2 regions of the Arthrobacter sp. UNCCL28 genome follow, and region 1 is predicted to be linked to the other one. Evidence: predicted binding sites of a transcription regulator. Region 1 holds the regulator's gene; the other holds the start of a gene.
What was found. Region 1 encodes HrcA, which represses chaperone genes, less so after heat shock. Its sites were predicted from a motif close to TTNGCACTCGNNNNNNNCGAGTGCNAA; they were not measured.
Positions count from the first base shown of each region.

Region 2: groL (chaperonin GroEL) is a predicted target of HrcA. The motif match lies at 5,998-6,024, and genes of this name have one in related genera.

Region 1 covers NZ_FMWE01000003.1:751,453-759,288, reverse strand. The annotation lists gene lepA (translation elongation factor 4) at 1-704, shown strand, start outside; gene hemW (radical SAM family heme chaperone HemW) at 705-1,934, shown strand; gene BLQ01_RS11995 (DUF4870 domain-containing protein) at 2,019-2,432, opposite strand; gene BLQ01_RS11990 (DUF3097 domain-containing protein) at 2,553-3,404, opposite strand; gene hrcA (heat-inducible transcriptional repressor HrcA) at 3,584-4,591, shown strand; gene dnaJ (molecular chaperone DnaJ) at 4,642-5,769, shown strand; gene BLQ01_RS11975 (16S rRNA (uracil(1498)-N(3))-methyltransferase) at 5,772-6,536, shown strand; gene BLQ01_RS11970 (GerMN domain-containing protein) at 6,555-7,427, opposite strand.
Region 2 covers NZ_FMWE01000002.1:877,561-885,396, reverse strand. The annotation lists gene BLQ01_RS08595 (peptidoglycan bridge formation glycyltransferase FemA/FemB family protein) at 1-1,036, shown strand, start outside; gene BLQ01_RS08590 (threonine/serine exporter family protein) at 1,064-2,551, shown strand; gene BLQ01_RS08585 (siderophore-interacting protein) at 2,628-3,467, opposite strand; gene BLQ01_RS08580 (uracil-DNA glycosylase) at 3,620-4,387, opposite strand; gene BLQ01_RS08575 (DUF3263 domain-containing protein) at 4,520-4,831, shown strand; gene BLQ01_RS08570 (LytR C-terminal domain-containing protein) at 4,881-5,489, shown strand; gene BLQ01_RS08565 (cold-shock protein) at 5,662-5,865, shown strand; gene groL (chaperonin GroEL) at 6,208-7,833, shown strand.

The DNA of each region.
Region 1 (7,836 bases):
TGGAGTACGAGGTGACCCTGGAAGACAAAAAGGTCATCCACGTCACCAACCCCAGTGAGTACCCCACGGGCAAGATCTCCGAGGTTCGCGAGCCGATGGTTTCGGCCACCATCCTGGCACCCAACGAGTTTGTAGGGTCCATCATGGAACTGTGCCAGAGCCGCCGCGGCCAGATGCGCGGCATGGACTACCTCTCCGAGGACCGCGTGGAGCTCCGATACTGGATTCCGTTGGCCGAGATTGTGTTCGACTTCTTCGACCTCCTGAAGTCCAAGACCCGCGGCTACGCCTCGCTGGATTGGAAAGCCGACGGCGAACAGGTTGCAGACCTCGTCAAGGTGGACATCCTGCTGCAGGGTGAACAAGTCGATGCCTTCAGCGCCATCACCCACCGAGACAAGGCTTACGCCTACGGTGTGATGATGACCGGCAAGCTCCGTGAGCTCATCCCACGGCAGCAGTTCGAGGTTCCCATCCAGGCGGCCATCGGATCGCGCATTATTGCCCGCGAGAGCATCCGGGCCATCCGCAAGGACGTTCTTGCCAAGTGCTACGGCGGTGACATCACCCGTAAGCGCAAACTTCTGGAAAAGCAGAAGGAAGGCAAGAAGCGCATGAAGATGGTGGGTCGCGTCGAGGTGCCCCAGGAGGCATTCATCGCAGCGCTGACCACCGACGAGTCCAAGGACAAGGCCAAGAAGTAGATGCCCAGCGTCCTACCTTTGGGCGATCCGGCACCTGCGGACGGACTTCTTCCGCCGCAGGTGCTGGCCGGCGTCGAGCACCGAAAGTTCGGGCTCTACGTCCATATCCCGTTTTGCGCCGTTCGATGCGGCTACTGTGACTTCAACACCTACACGGCCACCGAGCTCGGTGGTGGGGCCTCGCAGGATGCCTACGCTTCAACAGCAGTGTCCGAGCTTGACTTCGCGGCCGTTGCGCTGGAGTCATCAGGGTTGCCAAGGCGCCCAATGAGTACCGTTTTCTTTGGCGGGGGCACGCCCACGCTCCTCCCTGCCGAAGACCTCGCCCTGATTCTGCGCTCCGCGGTCAACCACTGGGGGCTTGAGCCCGGAGCCGAGGTAACCACCGAAGCCAATCCCGACTCGGTGACCCCTGAGTCCTTGAAAGTGCTGGCCGATGCCGGCTTCACCCGGGTCTCCTTCGGCATGCAGTCAGCGGTACCGCACGTGCTGAAGGTCCTTGACCGCACGCACAGCCCCAGCCGGGTGCCGCTGGTGGTCCAGTGGGCCCGAGAGGCCGGGCTCGCAGTGAGTCTGGACCTCATTTACGGTACGCCGGGGGAGTCCATGGAGGACTGGCGGTTGTCCCTCGAGACGGCTCTTTCCTATCAGCCCGATCACATCAGTGCCTACGCATTGATCGTCGAAGACGGCACCAAACTCGCGGCCCAGATCCGCCGCGGTGAGGTACCCGGAATCGACGACGACGATCACGCGGCCAAATACGAGTTGGCCGATGAATTGATTTCCAAAGCCGGCCTGGACTGGTACGAGGTCAGCAACTGGTCCCGGACTCCGGAGCAGGCATGCAGGCACAACCTGGCCTACTGGCGCGGTGACGACTGGTGGGGCGTCGGCCCTGGAGCGCACTCCCACGTTGGGGGTGTCCGCTGGTGGAACGTGAAGCATCCTTCGGCGTATGCCGGACGTTTGGGCAACGGAAGCTCGCCGGCAGCGGGCCGGGAAACACTGGATGCCGAAACCCGGGAAGTCGAACGGATCATGCTCGAAGCCCGACTTGGCACAGGGTTGTCAGTAGATGCCCTGGACGCGGTGGGGCGCCATGCAATGGCCGGGCTGATCGCCGACGGACTGGTGGATCCCGTGCAGGCCTTCAAGGGCCGCCTGATCCTTACGCTGAAGGGCCGCCTCTTGGCGGACGCCGTGGTCCGCAGGATTCTTCCCGACTGATGCCTGGTTGCCCAGCTGATGCCTGTTTGCCCGGCTGACGCTTTCGCACCCGGCCAGCTCCTGGCCGGGCAGCGGCGTGGTGGGTTACTTAACCCAGCGCAGGTTGATCTTGTAGCGGTGCGGTTGGCCATGGTTGACCCTGATTCCGGCCGAGACTGAGAAGCAGGTCAAGGCTACCCAGATGCCGGTGGCGATCACGGCGAAGATGTTGCCCACCACCGGCAGCAGCACCAGGATGTTCGCCACAACGGCGGCGATGGTTGGAGGCAGGGTGAAGTTCAACGCTTCCTTGGATTCCTGCGCCGTGAACGGTCCGCGGTCGCGGAAGATCAGGTAGATCAGCAGCGAGGGCAGGCAACCCAGAATGCCGCCGAAGTGTGCCAAAGTAGCCCACTGCCTGTCCTCGCTGGCAGTCAAAGGCAGCGCGTTTGCAGGCGCGCCATGGTACTGGGGCTGGCCTGCGGCGCTGCCCGGTTCTTCAGGAGCGTTCTCTGCCACGGTGTGTTCCCTTTACTGTAAAGATGCTGCGGTGTTGCTGTCCCAGAATACCGGCCCCGACCAGCTTCACGGGACAAACGCCTCGATGACACGTTACTTGCTGCTGCTTTGGGGGCAACGTCACGGAACAGTGAGGAAGTCGATGACTTCCTCCACCCGGCCCAGTAGTGACGCTTCAAGATCGGCGTAGCTTCGGACGGCGCCAAGGAGTCGCTGCCAGCCGAGGCCCACGTCCTCAGCGCTCTCGTGGGGCCAGCCGAACGCAGAGAGAATCCCGGTCTTCCAGTCAGTCCCGCGGGGCACTGACGGCCAGGCCTCAATGCCCAGCACTTTGGGTCTGATGGCCTGCCAGACATCGATGTAGGGGTGTCCAACAATGAGGACGTTGCCTGCTGCTCCGGGAACCGCCATGGCGTCCGCGGCGATCCGTGATTCCTTGGAACCGTCCACAAGGTGGTCCACCAGGATGCCGAGGCGTCGACCGGGGCCGGGGTTGAATGCGGAGATCGCAGACTTGAGGTCATCCACACCGTGCAAGGGCTCCACCACTATGCCCTCTACCCGGAGATCGTCACCCCAGACCTTCTCGACGAGTTCGGCGTCGTGCTTGCCTTCCACCCAGATACGGCTGGCTTTGGCCACCTGTGCCCGGTGTCCCTGAACCCGTACCGAACCCGAAGCAGTGCGCCCGTTACTGACAGCCGACGGCGCTTGGCGCGGAGCCGGGGGCATCAACCGGATCGGTTGCCCCTCAAGCAGGAAGCCGAAACCAAGCTGGAAAGACTTGGTCTTGCCCCGCCTGTCTTCAAGGGCCACGATGTGCGTGCCGCCGGTTTTTTCGACGCGGGTGACTTCGCCCACCCATCCCGACTGGACGTCCTCAAGGACCATCCCGCGCTGGACTGCTACTTCCGGCAGCTGACGTTTGGCAGGAGCTGACAGGTCCTGGGGACCCCACGTGTCGAATGCCAAGGAATTCCTACCTTTTTGCTGGGTTAATTTCTGTGCCGCGTTGTTTTGTATCGGGCTGGACCGGGAAAGTTCAATGCTAGCAACGGGGTGGCTCATACTAGACTGGTTAGCACTTGGGCATGTTGAGTGCTAAGTGGACCCGGCCCCGGTGGCCATGGCAGTTGTCAGGAGGTGGAGCAATGAGTGAGCCGCGCAAATTGGAAGTACTGCGTGCCATCGTTGAAGATTACGTACATTCGCGGGAGCCTGTGGGATCAAAGGCCCTTGTGGAAAGGCATCATCTTGGTGTTTCAAGCGCCACCATCCGCAATGACATGGCAGTTCTTGAAGAAGAAGGCCTCATAGCAGCGCCCCATACCAGTGCCGGCCGCATTCCAACCGACAAGGGCTATCGACTGTTCGTCGATCGCATCTCCCAGGTCAAGCCCCTCTCAGCGGCCGAGCGGAGAGCCATCCATTCGTTGCTTGAAGGCCCTGATGATGTCGACGACATCCTGGAGCGTACAGTCAGGCTCCTGTCGCAACTGACCAACCAGGTCGCCGTCGTGCAGTATCCCCACTCGAACCGCGCCCTGGTGCGGCACGTAGAGTTTGTGTTGTTGGCCCCCCAACAGGTGTTGGTGGTGTTGATTGCCGATACCGGCAGCGTCGGCCAGAAGGTCATTGAAACCGGTTCGGCCGTGGGCGACGACGCTTTGATGCAACTGAGGTCGCGCTTCCTGGGAAGCATCGCCGGAACGCAATTGGCCCTGTTGCCGCAAGTCCTGCCGTCGGTGGTTGCCCTGTGCCCGCCGGAGCTTCGGGGACTGGCCCAAACGTTGGCGAACGGGCTGCAGGCCCTCAGTGACAACAGCCGCGAAGAACGTATCCTCATGGCCGGTACAGCCAACCTCGCCAGGTCCAATGTGGACTTCCCGTTGAGTATCGGTCCGGTGCTTGAAGCCCTCGAGGAACAAGTTGTGATGCTCCGGTTGTTGTCGGATATGGGAGATGATCCACGCGGCGTCACCGTGAGCATCGGCCGGGAGAATCCCTACGACGGACTGGCGGAAGCATCCGTGGTGGCCACCGGTTACGGATCCGGTGCAAAAGTGGGCATCCTGGGCCCGACCCGCATGGATTACCCAACCACCATGGCCGCAGTCCGGGCCGTGGCCCGTTACCTTTCACGCATTCTCGGCGGCTGAACGCCGGTCCGAAGAAACATCCGCAGTACAACAAGGAAGAGAAACCGACTTTGAGCAGCCACTATGACGTTTTGGGAGTCTCGCCGGAAGCCACCGGGGAAGAGATCAAAAAGGCGTACCGCAAGTTGGCGCGGAAACTCCACCCGGACGTAAACCCGGGAGAGGATGTCGCGGAACAGTTCAAGGCCGTGACCCATGCTTATGAGGTCCTGTCCGATCCCCAGAAGCGCCGCGTCTACGATGCCACCGGCAACGAGAATGGAACGGACAACGGCTATGGTGGCGGTTACGCCGGCCAGGGCTTCGCGTTCCAGGACATCTTTGACACCTTCTTTGGGGGCGGCGGTGGTCATGGCGGGCCTGCCTCCCGTGTCCGACGCGGCCAGGACGCACTCATCAGCGTCCGGATTGACCTTAAGGACGCCGTTTTTGGCGTCAACAAGAAGCTGGAAGTGGACACGGCCGTAACCTGTCCCACCTGTGACGGCAGTTGCTGCCGCCCCGGCACCCACCCGGAACGCTGCGACATTTGTGGCGGCAGTGGTCAGGTCCAGCGGGCCGTCCGCTCCATCCTTGGCCAGGTCATGACCGCAGCTCCTTGCGGATCCTGTGAGGGCTTCGGCACGGTCATCAAGGACCCGTGCAACGAGTGCAACGGACAGGGCCGTATCCGCAGCCGCCGCTCCCTGACCATCAAGGTTCCCGCCGGTGTTGCCACCGGCACGCGTATCCAGTTGTCCGGCCAAGGTGAAGCCGGCCCCGCGGGTGGGCCCTCCGGCGACCTCTACGTGGAGATCCGCGTCAACAACGATTCCATGTTCATGCGCGAAGGTGACGACCTCCACGCCACCCTCAGCGTGCCTATGACGGCGGCGGCCTTGGGCACTGAGTTGCAGCTCGAAACGTTCGACGGCGCGCAGGACATCGACGTCAAGGCCGGAACCCAGTCGGGCGAGATCATCACCCTGCGGGGCCTGGGTGTGACGCACCTGCGGGGATACGGACGCGGCGACCTCAAGGTACACCTCCATGTCGAAACACCCAGCAAGCTGGATCCTGCCCAGGAGGAGCTTTTGCAGCAGCTCGCGAAACTTCGCGGGGAGCAGTTCACCGAAGGCAAGCTCGTGGCCAGCGGCGGCATGTTCGCCAAGCTTCGGGACAAGCTCGGTAACCTGTAGCGGTGAGCAACCCCGTCTTCTTCACCTCCGCCGGGAGCCTTGACGACGTACGCCCGGGAGGCACCTTCGTGCTGGAAGGTCCGGAGGCGCGGCACGCCGTCACGGTCAAACGCCTTGGGGTGGGAGAACCCGTTGACATAGCCGACGGATCCGGCGCGAGGCTGACCGGTGTGGTGGCCGAGGCCGGTCCCGCGGGCCTGACAGTCACCGCCTCGGACGTAGTCTTCGAAGACAGGCCGGACATCCGTTTGGTGCTGGTCCAGGCTTTGGCCAAAGGCGATCGCGACGAACTGGCCATCGAGACGGCTACGGAACTCGGAATAGATGCTGTGCTTCCGTGGCAGTCAGAACGTTCCATTGTTCGATGGAAGGCCGACCGTGCTGCAAAAGCCCATGCTAAGTGGGAGTCCGTGGTGGCGGCTGCGGCCAAGCAAGCACGGCGGGCATGGATCCCTGAAGTAAGGACCATGGTGGACACCGGGTCCTTGGCCAAAGCCGTTGCCGCCAGCGACCTCGCCATCATTTTGCACGAAGACGCCAAGAACCCGTTGCGGACCGTCCTTGAGGCCTGGGCGGCCTCTGGTGCTGCCGTCCCCAGGGAAGTGCTCTTGATCGTCGGGCCTGAGGGGGGAATCTCACCGCGGGAAGTAACGCGGCTCAGTGACGCCGGTGCTGTGACCGCGCTCTTGGGACATCACGTCTTGAGGTCTTCGACGGCGGGACCGGCCGCCGTCGTTCTTGCGAGCGACATCCTGGGCCGCTGGTAGCCGGACGGACCTGAACAGCTATCCGACCCTGAACAGCCGGGTGTCCGTGCTTGTCGCGATGGCGTTGCCGGCATTGTCCACTTGGGAAACGCGTACCTCGTACTGACCCGCCTTCAACGTGGCGCCGAAGGTGAACAGGCCATATTGCCCGGGTTCGCCAGTGGCTTGCGTTTGGCCGGTGAGCAGGCTGGTCTTCTCACCCTTGCCGTTGTCCTGCAGGACCTGCCAGGAGATCGGTTTGGAGCTGTCAGTGCTCCGCCCGTTGAACTTGACCAATCCGGTGGGCAGGGTGGTGTCTTCCTGGGGATCGATGATCCACAGCGGTGCCACCAAGGATGCGTCACGGGTCATGGGCTCGCCCAGCTGGACTTGACCGAACGCCATGTAGTCCTTGTGGCCGTCCACCAGGACGACCACCTGGATCTGTTGGCCCGAATTGATCAGCCCTGACGATGACGCTGCAGCGGTCGCGGTGTACACGAGTTGTTGCACGGCCCGCTGGGCCATTCCGGCGTCCAGGTTCGAGTTGAAGGCATCGCGGGAAATATCGACTGTGATGACGTTTTTTCCCGAGATGGAAGTCGCCAGGCTGGAGGGCTCCTGCCACGGTGTGAAGAAGTCATGATCCAAGGGCTTTTCCGCCATCATGATCTTCAGCGCCGTTGTCACAGGATTTCCATCGCCCGTAATGTCCCTGAACTCGCGGTAGAGGTAGACCTCTTCCTTGCTCCGTCCAATCCAGTAGACCGGAATCTTGGTGGACGCCTGGGTGGTTTCCAGCGGTGCGTTGCTGGCCGGGGCATCCTGAACGGTCAGCGGAGGGGGAGTGGGGGTGGCCTGGGAGCCGCCGCCGTTGGCGATGCAACCTGTCAGGAGGAGGACGGCAAGCATTGCAGGCACGGCAACGGCGGATTTGGTCCGCTTGTTGGTGCCTGGTGCGTTGCTGGCTGTTTTCCTGATGGGTTTCCTGTCCTGCCTTGCATGGTTTTTTGCAGCCGTCTTTGGCTGGGTTGCGGGGATCTGATTCCACCCGCTATGCCAGCTTGGCACATCGTCGACGGCGGTCAGCCGGGTTTGAGGGGGGAGAAGGCCAACTGAAACATGATTGATACCGGCTTGATGCCGAGTTGAGACAATCTGTCCGCCTCCTCCCTGGGTGCCGGATGTGGCCGGGGAGACAGGTTCGCCCGGGGCCGGGCTGGCGTAGGATTGAAGAGATTCCGGCATCAAAGCGTTCTGCGAGAGTCCGCAGCGAATGTCGAATCGATGGTGTTAGTAAGGACCAACCGGAGGAGAAAAG
Region 2 (7,836 bases), on a different contig from region 1:
GCACGCGGCCGGCAAGAAGGCCGCCGAACTGCGGATCTCGCCCAACATCCGGTACATCGCCCGGGACGAAGAAGGCGCCGAGCACCCCGAAGTTGAGGACAACCGTCCGCTGCTGAAGGAATTCGAAGGGTTGGGCTTCAAGCACCAGGGCTTCGAGATGAACTTCGCCAACATCAACTGGATGTTCATCAAGCAGCTGGATGGGATCGCTGATTCCGAAGAGCTCATCATGGGCATGAACTACCGCACCCGCAAAGCCATCCGGAAAGCCGAGAAGAACGGCGTCTACCTCGAACAGGCAACGCTGGAGACGCTGGATGAGTTCTACAACGCACTGAGCACTGCCGGGGACGAGAAAGGCTTCACGTACCGCGAACGCGAGTACTACGAGCAACTGCTCCGCAACACCTCGGACGAGTTCACCAAGCTCATGATGGCCAAGATCAACATCCCGGAATACCGGGCCTCGATCACCGAACGGCTCGATGCCGAATCCAAGACCCTCGCAGACCTGAAGCGGGAAGTCGAGGAGACCGGCAGCAAGAAGAAGGCCAACAGGGTCAAGGTTGTCCAGGACCTCGTTGACAGTTACGAGCGCAGCCTCAAGGACATCGAACGCTTCCCGGATTCAGTCGGCGTAGCCACTGTGGCCGCCATCCACTTTGCCTGCTCCGGCGAGGAACTGGTGTGCGTCATTGGCGGCACCGTGCAGGATTACATCTACTTCAACGGCGCTACTTCCCTCTACTGGGGCATGATGCTGCACGCCTTGAACAACGGATACTCGCGGTATAACTTCTACGGCACGTTCGGCATACAAGGCCAGGATGAAACCGGCCACGGAGGGTACGAGTTCAAGAAGGGCTTCGGCGGCGAAGTGGTCCAACTGGTGGGGGACTTCGTGGCCCCGGTCAATCCGGTCATCTTCCACGGATACCGCGCGGTCAGGAAGCTCGCAGGGACCGCCCAGACAGTGCTGGGACGATTGCCACTTGAGAAATTGCCGGTAGTAGGAAAACTTCGGAGGAACCGCTAATCACACAAGCCAAGGGAGGATCACCGCGTGACTGAACGCCCCGACGGGTCCGCCAGCAGGCCCCATACTGACGGGTTGCCCAAAACGCAGCCGCTGCGGCCATCCCAGGTCCGGCAGAACGTCAACGCCAAACGCATGCTCATGCGCTTGGTCCAAGGTGACAGCCCGCCCACGGCGCCCATGAACATCGTGGACCGGTTGGCGGGAAGCCCTTATGCCAACCCCACCATCCAGGTGGTGGGAGTGGATGCTTCCGCCCGCAAAACCATCGACTTCGCCCTGCATCTGGCCGAGGTCATGTTCCGCTACGGTGCCGGTGCCCTTGAAGTGGAGACCAGCATGATCGCGGTGACGGCGGCGCTGGGATTGAAGAACGTGGAAGTGGACATCACCAACCAGTCGGTGGCCATTAACTACGCACCCAAGGACCAGACACCCATCACGCTCCTGCGTGTTGTCCGCTCCTGGACCAACAACTACGCGGGGTTGGCGCAAGTGCACCAACTGGTGACAGACATTGTGGCCGGGGGCGTGGGGCGCGATGAAGCTGTGCGCCGCTTGAACGAGATCATCCGCAGTGCCAAGCCTTTCCCTCGCTGGATGGTCACCATTGCGTTCGGTATTTTCTCGGCCGTTTTCGTGGGCGTCCTTGGCGGTGGGCTGGGTGCGTCTGCTGTGGCTTTCTGCTCCAACATCCTGATCAGCCTGCTGTCACGGCAGCTGGCACGGTGGCGGACGGCGGACTTCTTCAATACCATGGCGTGCGCGTTCCTGGTCACCTTCATTGCCCTGATGCTGCGGTGGGCTGGTGTGGACATTGCTCCGTCCATTGTGGTTGCCGGTGGGATCCTGCTGCTCCTGCCAACGGGTCGCCTTGTCTCCTCAGTGCAGGACGCGATCAACGGCTTCCCTGTGACTGCGGCGGGTCGTTTCCTTTCCACGGCGTTGACGTTCGGTGCCATCGTGGCCGGTATCGGTGTGGCCGTGGTGGTCGGAACACTGATGGGCAGCGCCGTCCTGGATGTCACTGATACATTCCCCGACGCCTACCCCTTGTGGGGGAGGGCGATCCTGATCGCCATTGCGGTGGTGGCCATCGGCGTCACCGAACAAACGCAAATGCGCTTGTTATTCCCGACGGCGGCAGTCGGCTTGGTGGGCTTCTTCGTTTTGTGGGGGGCCGGCGCAGCCGGACTCGGCGATCGCTTGTCGCCCGCAGTGGCTGCGGTGGTGATCGGCCTGCTGGGCCGGGTAGTGGCGCTCAAACTCGGTGCGCCGCAGCTGGTGGTTGCAGTTCCCGCGGCATTGATCCTGCTTCCCGGCCTCACCATCTTCCGGTCCATGTATGTTTTGACCGTGGAAGAGGGAGACATCCTCCTTGGTGCGGGCGGGATGCTCAACGCCGGGGCCATCGTGCTGGGAGTGGCTGCGGGCATCGTGCTCGGGGACAACCTGGCCAGGCCGCTGACGAAGGGCCTGTCCAGCAATGAGCGGCGCAGGGTGCGCAGGCGCTGATGATCCAACGATTAAAGGCACCGCCTGGAGGCGGTGCCTTTCGTCGTTAATGCGCAGCCAGTGCTAGCGGCTGAGGCTAGATCTTCCCGACCGGAAGCTTTTTCTCGGCCTGGAACACTTCCTCCACGCGGCCTTGCGCCCAGTAGCCGGACAGGGAAACCTGGGAGCGCTCCAGCCCACGCTGTACGAAGAAAATCTCCCGCAGGCCTTTCATGTAGCCCCGCTCGCCGTGGGCGAAGACGTCCACCCGGCCGGGAAGCCATTCGGTGCTGCGCAGAGCCTCGAGCAGCAAGTCACTCGAACCCGCAGGTACTCCGTTGCGGTACAGCCAGTGCAGCTTGACCCCCGAGGGTGCCGAGATGGGGAGGATGTCCGCTTCGCTGTCCACCTCAAGGAAGACTGTTCCGCGGGCCTCAGGGGCAAGGGCCTCCACGCAGGCGGCGATGGCCGGGATCGCGGCGTCATCGCCCGCGAACAAGTACCAGTCGGCTTCCGGGGCCGGGTTGTAAGCGCCACCGGGACCCGTGAAGACCAACGAGTCGCCGGGTTTGGCCTCTGCTGCCCACGGACCTGCCAGGCCTTCATCGCCATGGACCACGAAATCAATGGCCAGCTCCCGGGCTTCCAGGTCCACCCAGCGGATGGTGTAGGTCCGGGTGTGCGGCCATAGTTCCCGCGGCATGGTCTCGCGGATGGCCCACAGGTCCAGGGGGAGCTGGTAGTCAACGCCGGGCTGGGGGAAGACGATCTTGACGTAGCGGTCCACGTACTGGTTGTTCGCGTAGTCGCCGAAGCCCGGTCCGCCGGCCACGATCCGTACCATGTGCGGCGAAAGGCGTTCGTTCCGCAGGACTGTCAGGTTGACCTGCGGGCGTGTTGTGCGGGTGGCGGACGAAGTGACGGGGAGAGCAGTCATATAGGTAAGCCTAAGCTAATTACCTGCACGTCTGCTGGGGATGAGTCGAAGGTTACACGCCCTCTTGCATGTCCCAGGTGCTTCGGGAGCCAGGTGAGTGAGCGTTGGGTTTGAAGGGCTTGGGATGTGAGTGAGCGTTTCAGGACGAGCGGTTACAGGACAGGCAGTTCCCAGTTGACTGGTTGGGCGCCCTGTTCGAGAAGCAGCTCATTGCTGCGGCTGAAGGGCTTGGAACCGAAGAAGCCGCGGGAGGCGGAGAGGGGACTGGGGTGGGCCGAGATGATCGAGGGCGCTCCTTCGAGCAGCGGCACGACGCCCTCGGCGTCCTTCCCCCAGAGAATGGCCACCAACGGACTACGGCGCCCCACGCCGTCGGTACGGTTGACGACGGCGGTAACTGCCGCCGTCGTGATGGCCTCCCATCCTTTGCCACGATGTGAACCGGCATCTCCGGCTTTGACGCTGAGGACGCGGTTCAGCAGCAGGACGCCTTGATCCGTCCAGGCGCTGAGGTCGCCGTGCACCCGGGGTGGCAGGCCAAGGTCGTCGTGGAGTTCGCGGTAGATGTTGGCCAGGCTTCGCGGGATGGGTCGCGTTTGCCGTGATACCGCAAAGGAAAGGCCGACGGCGTGTCCCGGCGTGGGGTACGGGTCCTGCCCAAGGATCAGCACTTTGACGTCGGCCAACGGTTGCTGGAAGGCGCGCAGAAGGTTGTTGGCGGCCGGAAGGACGTGGGCCCCGCTGTTGGCTTGGCCCGCCACAAAGGCCAAGGCGCTGCGAAGCTGGCCTTCCACAGGGCGGAGGGCGTCGGCCCAGTCCGGGGCCATCAGCTCTTCCAGCGGGCGATCGGGCAGCCCGGCGAAACCGGCCTCCCCCAGGTCTGTCGGCTCAAGGTCAAAGAGTGCATCCTCGCCATTCACTCCGCCATTGTCTCCCGCGCGTGCCCGGCCCGGCGAATGACAGCGTTGTTATTCGCCCGTAACATGGGGGTAGGACATTTTCCCCAACAAGCGTCGAAGGAGTATGCCGTGGCAGAGCCCGCACCGGAACCAATGGCGCCGCAGTCAGGTGGTTTTGCCCTCGAAGACCTTGCGGCCGGGACCCGCAGCGACTCGCCGCTCAGCGAACGGGACCAGCAGATGCTGGCCCTGGAACGGCAGTGGTGGAAGTACTCAGGGGCCAAGGAACAAGCGATCCGCGAGCTGTTTGATCTCTCGGCTACACACTATTACCAGATCCTGAACGCACTGATCGATACTGAAGACGCGTTGGCCCACGATCCCATGCTCGTCAAGAGATTGCGTAGACTACGTACGTCCCGCCAGCGCGCGCGGACGGCACGTCGCTTGGGGTCCGACGCGTAAATCGCCAGGCTGATCTGTCAGCAGCAACCAGCAAGGACATCGCTTCACCATGACCAAATATGCCAAGGACGAATTCGACCAGGTCCCGCAGAACACCTCCCGGCAGGGCGTTCACCGTGACGCCCAGGAGACTGCGCGTCCCACACTGTGGCCGGTCCTGACCGTTGGGGCGGTGGCCCTGGTCCTCGGACTGGTGGCCTTCCTGGTCCTGCCAAACCTCGGCGTAGTAGCTCCCACTGCGGCGCCCAGTGTCTCGACGCCGGCGCCTCAGCAAAGCGATGCGACGCCTTCTGCTGCTCCGAGCGAATCCAGCAGTGCGCCGTCTGCTTCCAGTGAACCCACCCCGTCCGAGAGCCCTTCGGCAACCACATCTTCGGCTCCCGTGGACAAGACCACCCCCGTAGCGGTCTATAACGGAGCAGGCACTGCAGGTTTGGCGGGCCGGGTGGCCGGCCTGGTGCAAGCAGATGGCTGGACATTGGGCACGGTGGGCAACTGGGGCGGACTGCCGCAGCAGACGTCCGTCATCTTCTACAACACGCCCGGGCAGAAGGCCAACGCCGAGGCGCTCGGCGCGTTGCTGGGAATCCAGTCGGTTGTTGAATCGCCTGAAATCCAGCAGCCCTTGGTGGTTGTGGCAGGACCTGGCTACCAGTAGCCCTCCGGCCCGTCCCAAGGCCCCAAAGCCCCAACTCGGTTAAGCCTCAATAACAAAACCCATGCCCTGGCCCTCCGTGGGAGCGCCGGCAGAGTGACTGTGGTTACAGTGGATTAGATCCGGTACGGAGATCCCGGCAACCGGTCTTGGCTACTGCGAAAGTGTGGGCATCATGGCATTGGGAACCGTCAAATGGTTCAACGCCGAAAAAGGCTACGGATTCATCACTGTGGATGAATCGGGTGACGACGTCTTTGTGCACTGGTCATCCATTCAAATGGATGGATTCCGTGCCCTTGAAGAGGGCCAGCGGGTCGAATTTGAACTGGGCGAGGGGCAGAAGGGGCCGCAGGCCGAAGGCGTGCGCGTCGCGTAGCGCCTGGCCGGCTTCCGCTTCATCCGGGTCAGCCCTCGGCATCCGGGTCAGCCCTCGGCTGAAAGCCCTGTGTTTATAGAGCAAAATGGCATCTCTGCTTGCACTCTCCCCGGCCGAGTGCTAATTATTGATTTAGCACTCCTATGGTTCGACTGCTAAGTCCAGGCCGGTTTACTCCGAGGCTGGGCAGCGTCGGTTCCAGCGGAGGATCAAGAAACACCTTGGTGGGGTGAGGTCCGGAGCGCGGGGCATACAGAGGCCGCGGGCAAGGGACCGTCCGTCGCGGGCACCCCATCTGACAGGTACCTTCTTAACGACTGTCCCGAAAGGACTACCGCCGTTATGGCCAAGATCATTGCATTTGATGAAGAGGCACGCCGCGGCCTCGAGCGGGGCCTGAACATCCTCGCAGACGCCGTCAAGGTCACCCTCGGCCCGCGTGGACGCAACGTCGTCCTCGAAAAGAAGTGGGGCGCCCCCACGATCACCAACGATGGTGTTTCCATCGCCAAGGAGATCGAACTGGACGACCCCTACGAGAAGATCGGTGCAGAACTGGTCAAGGAAGTTGCCAAGAAGACGGATGACGTCGCTGGCGACGGTACTACCACTGCAACCGTCCTCGCCCAGGCACTGGTGAAGGAAGGCCTGCGCAACGTTGCCGCCGGCGCCGACCCGCTGTCCCTCAAGCGCGGCATCGAGAAGGCTGTTGAGGCAGTCATCAACGAACTGCTGTCTTCCGCCAAGGAAATCGAAACCAAGGAAGAGATCGCAGCTACGGCTTCCATCTCCGCCGGTGACCCGGAAATCGGCAGCCTGATCGCCGAAGCCCTGGACAAGGTGGGCAAGGAAGGCGTTATCACGGTCGAGGAATCCAACACCTTCGGTCTGGAGCTCGAACTCACGGAGGGCATGCGCTTCGACAAGGGTTACATCTCCGCTTACTTCGTCACCGACGCTGAGCGCCAGGAAACGGTCCTCGAGGACCCGTACATCCTGATCGTCAACTCCAAGATCTCCAACGTGAAGGAACTCGTCACGGTTCTGGAGAAGGTCATGCAGTCCAACAAGCCGCTGCTGATCATCGCCGAAGACATCGAGGGCGAGGCCCTGGCCACCCTGATCGTCAACAAGATCCGTGGCACCTTCAAGTCCGTCGCCGTCAAGGCACCGGGCTTCGGTGACCGCCGCAAGGCACAGCTGGCCGACATCGCCATCCTCACCGGTGGCCAGGTCATCTCCGAAGAAGTTGGCCTCAAGCTCGAAAACGCCGGCCTCGAACTCCTCGGCACCGCCCGCAAGGTTGTTGTCACCAAGGACGAGACCACCATCGTTGAAGGTGCCGGCGACGCAGAGCAGATCGCAGGCCGCGTGGCCCAGATCCGCGCTGAGATCGAGAACTCCGATTCCGACTACGACCGCGAGAAGCTGCAGGAGCGCCTGGCCAAGCTGGCCGGCGGCGTTGCAGTTATCAAGGCCGGTGCCGCAACCGAGGTTGAGCTCAAGGAACGCAAGCACCGCATTGAGGACGCAGTCCGCAACGCAAAGGCTGCCGTTGAAGAAGGCATCGTTGCCGGTGGTGGCGTTGCCCTCATCCAGGCCGGTGCCAAGGCATTCGCCAACCTCACCCTCGAAGGTGACGAGGCAACCGGTGCCAACATCGTCAAGGTTGCCATCGACGCTCCGCTGAAGCAGATCGCCTTCAACGCCGGCCTCGAGCCGGGCGTTGTGGTGGACAAGGTTCGCGGCCTGCCTTCGGGCCACGGCCTGAACGCTGCCACGGGCGTCTACGAAGACCTTCTGGCTGCCGGCGTGAACGACCCCGTAAAGGTCACCCGCTCGGCTCTCCAGAACGCTGCTTCCATCGCTGGTCTCTTCCTGACCACCGAGGCTGTAGTTGCTGACAAGCCCGAGAAGAACGCTCCGGCTCCCGGCGGCGACGACATGGGCGGCATGGGCGGCTTCTAAGCC